Regions from separate parts of the Actinotalea sp. JY-7885 genome, predicted to be linked through region 3. Evidence: riboswitches for the same ligand, from Rfam matches in the RefSeq annotation. Region 3 holds a riboswitch; each other region holds the start of a gene.
What was found. A riboswitch is a leader RNA that binds a small molecule or an ion and turns the genes downstream of it on or off. The one in region 3 is predicted to bind cyclic di-GMP.

Region 1 (3,185 bases), on a different contig from region 3:
CCACGTTCGACCACCCGCTGACGCTCTCCATGTTCCTGTGCGTGACCGCGCCGCTCATCGTGGGACTGCGGCGCACGTCGCTCCAGCTGGCCCTCGTCACGCTCTTCGCCGCCGGCGTCGCGATCACCCAGTCACGCTCGGGCGTCGTCGTCATCGCGGTCGTGGCCGTGTGGGTGGTGCTGCGTTCCCCGGCGCCGGCGCACGCCCGGCTGCTCGGGCTGTGCGCCCTCGCCGGGGGCGCCGCGGCGCTGCTGTCCACGAGCCTCGTCGAGGGCGTCGGGGAACGCTTCGCGGACGACACGGGATCCACCGGCGCCCGCACCGACGCCCTGAGCTTCTTCGGCCGGACGTGGCGGGAGTACGCGGTCGTCGGCCACGGCCTGACGTCGAGCTACCGGATCGCGTCGCAGGGTGGCCTCGCCACGAGCCTCGAGAACTCGTTCCTCATGTACGCGGTCGACATCGGGACCGTCTTCGCCGTCCTGTACTTCGGTGCCCAGGCCGTGCTCGTGGTCCGGGCCTGGACGCGTGGGGACCGCCTCCCGGGGGCGCGCCAGGGAGCGCTGATCGCGTTCCTCCTGCCGCTCACCTACAGCGCCCTCGCGTCGCGGTCCGCGGTCGGCATGATCCTGTGGGTGGCGCTGGCGCTCGGGGTGGCCAGCACCCGGCCCGGCACCGGGCCGGCGGCCGGTCAGGGAGCGGTGCCCGTGCCGCTGTCGCGGCGGACCTCGATGGCTGTGCCGTCGTCCGCGTAGACGTTCCCGCTGGTGATGACCGTCAGGTCGGGCGTGGTGAGCACCGTGAACCAGTTGTTCTTCCCCGCCATGGGCGTGTTGCGCATGTCCCGGGCGAACGTGTTGTTGGTGACCTCACCGAAGTTCATCGGACCGGTCTTCTGGGACGTCACCAGCTTGATCGGGATGTGCGCCCCGTCCACCCAGTTCCCGTCGATCCGAGAATTCGTCACCGCATTGACGTTCGGCGTCAGGATCACACCGAATCCACCCTGCGGGTATGCGTAGTTCTGCGTCCCGGCCGTCGTGGACCGCCACACCGACAGCGTGTTCCCGAGGATCTGGATGTTGGAGCCACCCTGGATCTGGATCGCGTCGTTGTGCGTCTGGTTGTCCGAGTGGTTCGGGTCCGGCGAGAAGTAGGCCAGGTCGTGGACGTAGCTCGACTCGACCCGCACGTTCGCCGCCGTGCCGTGGATGTTGTAGATGCCGAACCCGTCGACCACGTTCCAGGTGTTCACGCGCCGCGCGGTGTAGTCGTGACCGAGCATCCCGTTGATCCAGTACGACGGGAAGTCGGGGACCAGCGTGACGTCCTCGACCACCAGGTTCTTGACGCGCGCGTCGTTGGCGTTGATCAGACCGGTGTCGAAGGACCCCGGACCGCTGCCACGCACGCGCGTGTTGCGGATGGTCACGTCGGCGGCCTTCACGGTCACGAAGCCGTACACGTCCAGGTTCTCCAGCACCGTGCCGGGCTGCGTCACCACGATGTCCCCACGATGGGTCTGGAGCCGCGAGCCCGCCCTCACGCCCGTGCTCGACGCGTCCGGCTTCACCACGTCCGGGGCCGGCGCCGTCACGAGGGGGGCCGGCGCGAGCGCGTACGCCGACGGGACCTGGCTGCTCGACGCCGCGGCGGCGGGCATGTCGAGCGCGCCCGGAACCGGCGCCCCCGTCAGGGTGACGGCCGCGAAGGGCGCCGCGTCCGCGGGCGCGAGGACATCGCCGGCCGAGGGCGTGGCCGCCGGGACGGCCACGGTGGCGCGAGCCGCGACGGTGGGCGTCGGGGCGACCTCCGCGGCGGCCGTCGGTGTGGCGACCAGCACGCCGGCCAGGGCGAGCGCCACCATCGCGCGACGGCCGGAGGGCGCGCGTGCGCCGCGCCGGGCCGAGCGGGACGGTCGAGGCTCAAGCACAGGAGGTGCTCCGTCGATTCGGTAGCCTGGCGGACCGCGGGGGTTCCATGGCTTTGCGCCCCTGCCTCGCGACAGGTTTGCCATTCTCGTGGACCACCGGATCGTACGTGGGCCATTTCCGCCGGTCCAGCACGTCGAGGTGGCGTCACCCGCACGGATCAGCCCGGTCCGGGTTATTCGGACATTACGACGGAATATCTCGGGACCGTCCGCGAATGGCTCGCCCGCGCAGTTTCCGGGTCATGCACCGGGCACCGGGCGCCACCGCCACGTGCAGGACCGCCGCCCCGCCGCGCCGCGCGGTCGCACGGCGGAGCCGTCACGGGTCGTACCGGATGCCGAGGTCGCGCCCGAGCGCGAGCGGTCCGGCCCCGTCCGCCCAGACGTTCCCCGTGAGCGACGAGTCGAACGTGACGCCCTCGCGCACCCGGATGACGTACCGGGAGCCACGTCCGTGGTCGAACTGGTTCCGCCCGAAACGGTTCCCGGTGAGCGTGCCGAAGTGCATGCGCTCGTAGCCACCGCGCGAGACCGAGACCGAGGCGTAGCCCCCGTCGAACCAGTTCTTCGTCACCGTGGCACCGGTCACCGGCGCGACCGTCGGCGTCACCATGAGGCCGGCGCCCCGGTTGCGGGCGTCGTAGCTCTGGTCGCCCACGGCGGTCGACATGAACGACTCGAGGCTGTTGCCCGTGATGCGGATCGCCGAACCGCCCTGGATCTGGATGCAGTCGTTGTGGCTCGGCCCGCCGTCCTGCTGCGGGTCGCGGGCGAAGTAGCTGAGGTCGTGGCACCAGCTGCTCTCGATCACCACGTCGACGGGTCCCCCGCCGTTGCCGGTGTCGAAGATGCCGAAGCCGTCCACGACGTGGTGCACGTCCACGCGCCGGGCGGTGTAGTCGTGCCCGAGGATGCCCGTGATCCACGGCGACGGCTGCTTGGGCACGAGGGTGGTGTCCTCGATGACGGCGCCGCGGCAGGCCGCGTCGAGGCAGCTCACCAGACCGGTGCTGTAGGAGCCGGTCCCGCTCCCCCGGACCACGGAGTTGCGGATCGTGACGTCGGCCGCGCGGATCGAGACGAAGCCGTGGATGTCCTTGCCGTCGATGACGGTCCCGGGCTCGGTGATCACCAGGTCCCCGTCGTGCCGCGTGAGCGGCGTGCCGTCGGGCACACCGGTGGTGGCCGCCGTCGGCTCCACGGCGCCCACGGCGGGCGGGGGCGCCGGGCTCGGCGCCGGCGTCGGCGTCGG
Region 2 (3,185 bases), on a different contig from region 3:
TTGGGCCGCCGTGCGTCACCGCTGGACCGGCGCCGCAGGCGTCGCGTCGCCCACGGGTAGGCGTGCTCGCGGAACCACTCCGCGTCCTGCTGGACGCGCGCCGCGAGCGGCACGGGCGGCAGCGGCGTGAGCGGGTCGTCCCAGGCGGCGTCGTCGGGCTCGAGCCCCAGGCCGACCAGGGCCGCCTGCGCGACGCGCCGGTGCCCCTCGGTCGTGAGGTGGATCCGGTCCGGCGCCCACATGCGCCAGTCGCGAAGCGAGCGCATCCCCCACACGTCCGCCACGTAGGCGCCGTGCTTGCGTGCGATCGACCAGATGTGCGCGTTGTAGACGCCCGCACGCCACCGCGTGCGCCGGACGACCGGGCTGTCCTTGGCGTCCATGCCGGTCGCGAGCAGCACGTCGACGCCGGCCGCCCGCAGCCGCGCGACGGCCGCCTCGAGGCGTTCCGCGAGCACGTCGGGGTCCGCCGCCGGCCGGAGCATGTCGTTGCCCCCGCCGACGACGCTCACGAGGTCCGGACGCAGCTCGAGGGCGGCCGGCACCTGCTCGCGCAGGATCGGCTCCAGGAGGCGACCCCGCACGGCGAGGTTGGCGTACTGCACCGGGGCGTCGCCCTGCCCGATGCCGGCGCGCTCGGCCAGGTGCGCGGCCAGCAGGTCCGCCCAGCCCCGGCACACGAGCGTGGGGTCGACGGCGGTGGTGGTGGTCGGCGGGGCACCCCCGGGGACGTCCCACAGGCCCTCGGTGAACGAGTCGCCCAGCGCCACGTAGCGGCGCCACGGCGCGGTGCGGCCCGGCGGTGCGGTCGGCTGCTCGTCGTCGCCGTGCGGCGTCCGGGTGAATTCCACGCCTCCCAGTGTGCGCCGATGCGACACAGACGCCCAATCCGGGCGCGGAGCCGGAAGGGGGGCTGGACCGCCGGCGTGTGATGGGTCACTCTTGGCTCGTCAGCGACAAGGGCAAACCCACCGCGAGGTGGGGACGCAAAGCCACGGGACCCCTCGGGTCAGCCGGGCCACCGAACGTGAGGTCCACCATGAGCAGCACGCTTCCCGTGCGATCCGGCTCCACTCCTCTGTGCCACGACGCCGCGCGCGTCCCCCTCGGCCTCGGCCTACCCGCCTCCTGAGCACGTTCTCAGGACGCTTCCCGCACGCCCCCGGGCGTGCGACCGCCGGCAGGACGTCGGCGCAGGGGATCACCGGACGGATCCGGTGACGTGGACCACCAGGAGGGTGGAGATGGATCGACGGACGAGGAAGGCGGCATCGGTCGCACTCGTGGCGCTCGCCCTGGTGGGCGTGCGGACGGCGTCCGCGGCCGGGGTCGACCTGGGGGGTCAGCAGGTCCTGGTGGGGGAGGACGGGGTGCAGGGGTGCAGCTCGTCGCAGATCGAGGTCCGGTACGACGTCGCCTACGACGCCGCACTGCAGGGATACGGCGTGAGCGGGGCCCGGCTGTCGGGGCTGGACACCGCTTGCGAGGGACACGACGTGGTCGTGACCCTCAGCGGGCCCGGGGGGGTCGCGCTGGCCGAGCTGTCCGCAGTGATCGGTGCGTCGGAGACGACGGTCCCGGTGCCGGCGAACGTGCCGGTGCCGGCTGAGGAGCTCACGGGGGTGAGCGTCGTCCTCAGCTAGTTCGCGGTCGCAGGACCGCGGCGCCCGACGTGGCGCCGTCCCCTGGGGAGGGGGCGGCGCCGGTCGGTCGGGTCTGCTGGTCGGGGGACCAGCGCACGGGAGGCGCGCCCTGCTCGGCGAGCAGCGCGTCGACGCGGGAGAACGGCCGGGAGCCGAAGAAGCCCCGGGACGCCGAGAGCGGGCTGGGGTGCGCGCTCTCGACCACGGGGACGCCCCCGAGCAGCGGGCGGACCTGCTGCGCGTCGCGGCCCCACAGGAGGGCGACGAGCGGCCCGCCCCGTTCCACGAGCGCCGTGACGGCGCGGTCGGTGACGTCCTGCCACCCGAGGTGCCGGTGCGAGCCCGGTGCGCCGGTGCCCACGGTGAGGACCCGGTTGAGGAGCAGGACGCCCTCCTGCTCCCAGTCGCTGAGGTCGCCGTCGGGCCCGCGCACGACGCCGACGTCGTCCGCGAGCTCGCGGTGGATGTTCTGCAGCGAGCGGGGCAGCGGGCGCACCCCGGGCGCCACCGAGAAGGACAGGCCGACGGCGTGCCCGGGCGTCGGGTACGGGTCCTGGCCGATGACGAGCACGCGGACGTCCGCCATGGGCCGCGCGAACGCGCGCAGGACGGCGTCGGGGGCCGGGAGCCAGGCCCGGCCGGCCGCGGACTCCGCGCGCAGCGCGTCGCCGATCTCGCGCAGCCGCAGCTCGACCGGTGCGAGGGCCGCGGCCCAGTCCGGGGCCATGAGCGCGTCGAGGGGCTGACGGATCACGCGGCGACCCTAGCCGCCGCCGCGCTCCCTTACTCGATCACCGCGCGGGGGTCATCCCGACGCGCCGGGACGAATGACACGCGTGTCATTCCGCGTCTACGATGAGCCGACGCCCGGGGACGGGCGACGACGCCGCTTCACCCTGGAGGACCCATGGACGCGATGGCCACCGCGCGCGACGCGGACCGCACGGACGCCCGGGTCCACGCCGCCGAGCTCTCCGAGCGCGACCAGCAGATCCTCGCCTTCGAGCGCCAGTGGTGGAAGTACGCCGGGGCCAAGGAGCAGGCGGTCAAGGAGCTCTTCGACATGTCCGCGACGCGGTACTACCAGGTGCTCAATGCGCTCATCGACTCGCCCGCGGCGCTGGCCCAGGACCCCATGCTGATCAAGCGCCTGCGCCGGATGCGCGCGTCCCGCCAGCGGGCCCGCACCGCGCGTCGTCTGGGTGTCGACGCCTGAGAGGCGGGGCGCCCGCTAGCCTGTCCGCCGTGAAGGCCGGCGACTACCCCTACCCCGCGGACGAGTTCGACGCCGCGGATGCCCGGGGCGGCCCACGAGGCGTTCACCGCGCACCGCGCTCGCGCCGCCGCCGTCTGCTGCCCTTCCTGGTCGTCCTCGTCGTCTTCCCCCTCCTCGCCTACGGCGCGGTCACGTGGCTCTCCGACTGGCAGGGGCTGGGCTCCGGGGGGACGCCCGCGGAGGGGACGTCCACCGAGGCCGACGAGGGGACCACCGAGGAGGAGCCGGTCGAGGAGGACGCCGGCGAGGCCGAGGTGCCCGTCGAG
Region 3 (3,185 bases):
CCTCGGCCGGGTGGTGTTCGCGGACCCGACGGCGCGCGAGCGGCTGAACGGCCTGGTGCACCCGCTCATCCGGGCGGCGGCCCACGCCGCGGAGGCCGCCGCGGTGGCGGCCGGGTACGACGTCGTGGTCCACGACATCCCGCTGCTGGTGGAGACCGGCCAGGCCGGCCGGTTCGACGAGGTCGTCGTGGTGGACGCCCCGGCCCAGCTGCGCCTGCGGCGTCTCGTCGAGGGGCGTGGGCTGGACGCGGAGGAGGCCTGGGCGCGCCTCGCCGCGCAGGCGGACGACGAGGCCCGGATCGAGGCGGCGGACGTCGTGCTCGACGGCGCTGGCTCCGTCATGGACCTGCAGGCCCAGGTGGACCGGCTCTGGGAGCGCTGGCGCACGGCGGCACCCGCGTGAGCCGGACGGTGCTGCTCACGGGCTTCGAGCCGTTCGACGGGCAGGTGGCGAACGCGTCCTGGGACGCCGTGCGTGCGGTGGCTCAGGGCTGGGACCGCGACGAGCAGGTCGTGGTCGCGCTGCTGCCGGTCTCGTTCCGCGGTGCACGCCAGCGGCTGCGGGACGCGGTCCGGGAGCACGCGCCCGACGTCGTCGTGCTCGTCGGGGAGGCGGGCGGCCGGTCCGCCGTCGGCGTGGAGCGCGTGGCGCTCAACGTCATCGACGCGCGGATCCCGGACAACGACGGCTCCGCGCCGGTGGACGTGCCCGTCGTGGCCGGCGGTCCGACGGCGCTCCTGAGCGGTCTGCCCGTCAAGGCGTGCCTCGCGGCGGTGCGCGCGGCGGGCGTCCCGGCGGAGGTCTCGAACACCGCCGGCACCTACGTGTGCAACGCGACGTTCTACGCGCTCATGCACCTGCTGGCGTGCTCACCCGGCCTCCCGGGCGTGCGCGGCGGCCTCGTGCACGTCCCGCGCGACGTCGCGCAGGTGCGTCCCGGTGAGGCGTCGCTGCCGGTGGGGCAGTCGGCGGTGGCGCTGCGGGCCGTCCTCGGGGCGTGTCTCGACGGCAGCGAGATCACGATGGCCGCCGGGTCCGAGGCGTGAGTCGGCAGGCGGGGTGACGCGGGTCGGCCCGGCCCGGCCCGGCGCTCGCGCGTCGGGCCGACCGGGCCGGTCGCCGGTGTCAGTTCTGCTGCGTCGGCACCATCGAGAGCAGGCCCTCGATCTCGGCAGCGACGAAGCGGCGGTGACCGCCGAGGGTGCGCACGGCGCTGATCTTGCCGGCGTTGGCCCAGCGCGTGACGGTCTTGGGGTCGACCCGGAACATCGTCGCGACCTCGCCGGGCGTGAGCAGGGCGTTGGTCGTCGTGGTGGTGGGGGCTGTCTGCATGTCGTGTCCTTGTCATCTGGTGGCTGGGCTGCCCTGGTCGGGCCCCTGGCTTTGCGTCCCCGCCTTGCGGCGGGTTTGCCCTTGTCTGTGACGAGGCGGTGGTCCGGATGATCCGGACTCCGTGCCTCACAACACGGTATCGGGGACGAACCGGACAGGCTTGAGGACGCGCCGATGTGATCTACGTCACACACGATCGTCGCGCGGGTGTGCCGGCCGGACCGACCCCGGGACGGGCCGTGTCGGACCCGCGACGTACCGTGGAGCCATGCGCCCCGTGACCGACCTCCAGCGCCGTGCCGCCACCCTCGAGGTGGTCTCCGAGTACACCCCGTCGGGCGACCAGCCCACGGCGATCGCCGAGCTCACCGAGCGGATCCAGGCGGGCGAGAAGGACGTCGTGCTCCTGGGCGCCACGGGTACCGGCAAGTCGGCGACGACGGCGTGGCTCATCGAGAAGCTGCAGCGTCCGACCCTGGTGATGGCGCCGAACAAGACGCTGGCGGCGCAGCTGGCGACGGAGTTCCGCGAGCTGCTGCCGAACAACGCGGTCGAGTACTTCGTCTCGTACTACGACTACTACCAGCCCGAGGCGTACATCGCGCAGACGGACACCTACATCGAGAAGGACTCGTCGATCAACGACGAGGTGGAGCGGCTGCGCCACTCCGCGACGAACTCGCTCCTGACGCGGCGCGACGTCATCGTGGTGGCGTCCGTGTCGTGCATCTACGGCCTCGGCACGCCCCAGGAGTACGTCGACCGCATGGTGCACCTGGCCGTGGGGGACCAGATCGAGCGCGACCAGCTGCTGCGCCGGTTCGTGACCATGCAGTACACCCGCAACGACATGGCGTTCACGCGCGGCACGTTCCGGGTCCGCGGGGACACCGTGGAGATCATCCCGGTGTACGAGGAGCTGGCGATCCGGATCGAGTTCTTCGGCGACGAGATCGAGGCCATCCACCTGCTGCACCCCCTGACGGGCGACGTCCTGCGCTCGGAGGCCGACGTCCACCTGTTCCCGGCGACGCACTACGTCGCGGGGCCCGAGCGCATGGAGCGGGCGATCTCCTCGATCGAGGCCGAGCTCGAGGAGCGGCTGGCCGAGCTCGAGCGGCAGAACAAGCTGCTCGAGGCGCAGCGGCTGCGCATGCGCACCACGTACGACATCGAGATGATGCGCCAGGTCGGCAGCTGCTCGGGCATCGAGAACTACTCGCGGCACATCGACGGGCGCGGTCCGGGCACGCCTCCCCACACGCTGCTGGACTACTTCCCCGAGGACTTCCTGCTGGTCATCGACGAGTCGCACGTGACCGTGCCGCAGATCGGCGCCATGTTCGAGGGCGACATGTCGCGCAAGCGGGCCCTCGTCGAGCACGGCTTCCGCCTGCCGAGCGCCATGGACAACCGGCCGCTGCGCTGGGAGGAGTTCGTCGAGCGCATCGGCCAGACCGTGTACCTGTCCGCGACGCCGGGGCCGTACGAGCTCGCGCAGTCCGACGGCGTGGTCGAGCAGATCATCCGCCCCACCGGCCTCGTGGACCCGGAGATCGTCGTCAAGCCGACCACGGGTCAGATCGATGACCTGCTGCACGAGATCCGGGTCCGCGCCGAGCGCGACGAGCGGGTCCTCGTCACGACGCTGACCAAGAAGATGTCGGAGGACCTCACCGACTACCTGCTCGAGCGGGGGGTGCGGGTGCAGTACCTGCACTCCGAGGTCGACACGCTGCGTCGCGTCGAGCTGCTGCGGGAGCTGCGGATGGGCCAGTTCGACGTGCTGGTCGGCATCAACCTCCTGCGCGAGGGCCTGGACCTGCCGGAGGTGTCGCTGGTGAGCATCCTC

Region 1: another riboswitch for cyclic di-GMP. It lies ahead of IDM29_RS10745 (hypothetical protein); the one in region 3 lies ahead of IDM29_RS02095 (BldC family transcriptional regulator).
Region 2: another riboswitch for cyclic di-GMP. It lies ahead of IDM29_RS07550 (hypothetical protein); the one in region 3 lies ahead of IDM29_RS02095 (BldC family transcriptional regulator).

The regions. Positions count from the first base shown of each region.
Region 1 is NZ_JACEXH010000106.1:10-3,194, reverse strand. It holds gene IDM29_RS10750 (hypothetical protein) at 1-755, shown strand, start outside; gene IDM29_RS10745 (hypothetical protein) at 692-1,867, opposite strand; cyclic di-GMP riboswitch class I at 1,951-2,025, opposite strand; partial or broken gene IDM29_RS10740 (hypothetical protein) at 2,253-3,185, opposite strand, start outside.
Region 2 is NZ_JACEXH010000060.1:9,043-12,227, reverse strand. It holds gene IDM29_RS07555 (SGNH/GDSL hydrolase family protein) at 1-851, opposite strand, end outside; cyclic di-GMP riboswitch class I at 952-1,026, shown strand; gene IDM29_RS07550 (hypothetical protein) at 1,245-1,643, shown strand; gene IDM29_RS07545 (uracil-DNA glycosylase) at 1,636-2,394, opposite strand; gene IDM29_RS07540 (DUF3263 domain-containing protein) at 2,560-2,859, shown strand; gene IDM29_RS07535 (LytR C-terminal domain-containing protein) at 2,889-3,185, shown strand, end outside.
Region 3 is NZ_JACEXH010000009.1:29,967-33,151, forward strand. It holds gene coaE (dephospho-CoA kinase) at 1-403, shown strand, start outside; gene IDM29_RS02090 (pyroglutamyl-peptidase I) at 400-1,047, shown strand; gene IDM29_RS02095 (BldC family transcriptional regulator) at 1,127-1,333, opposite strand; cyclic di-GMP riboswitch class I at 1,349-1,423, opposite strand; gene uvrB (excinuclease ABC subunit UvrB) at 1,602-3,185, shown strand, end outside.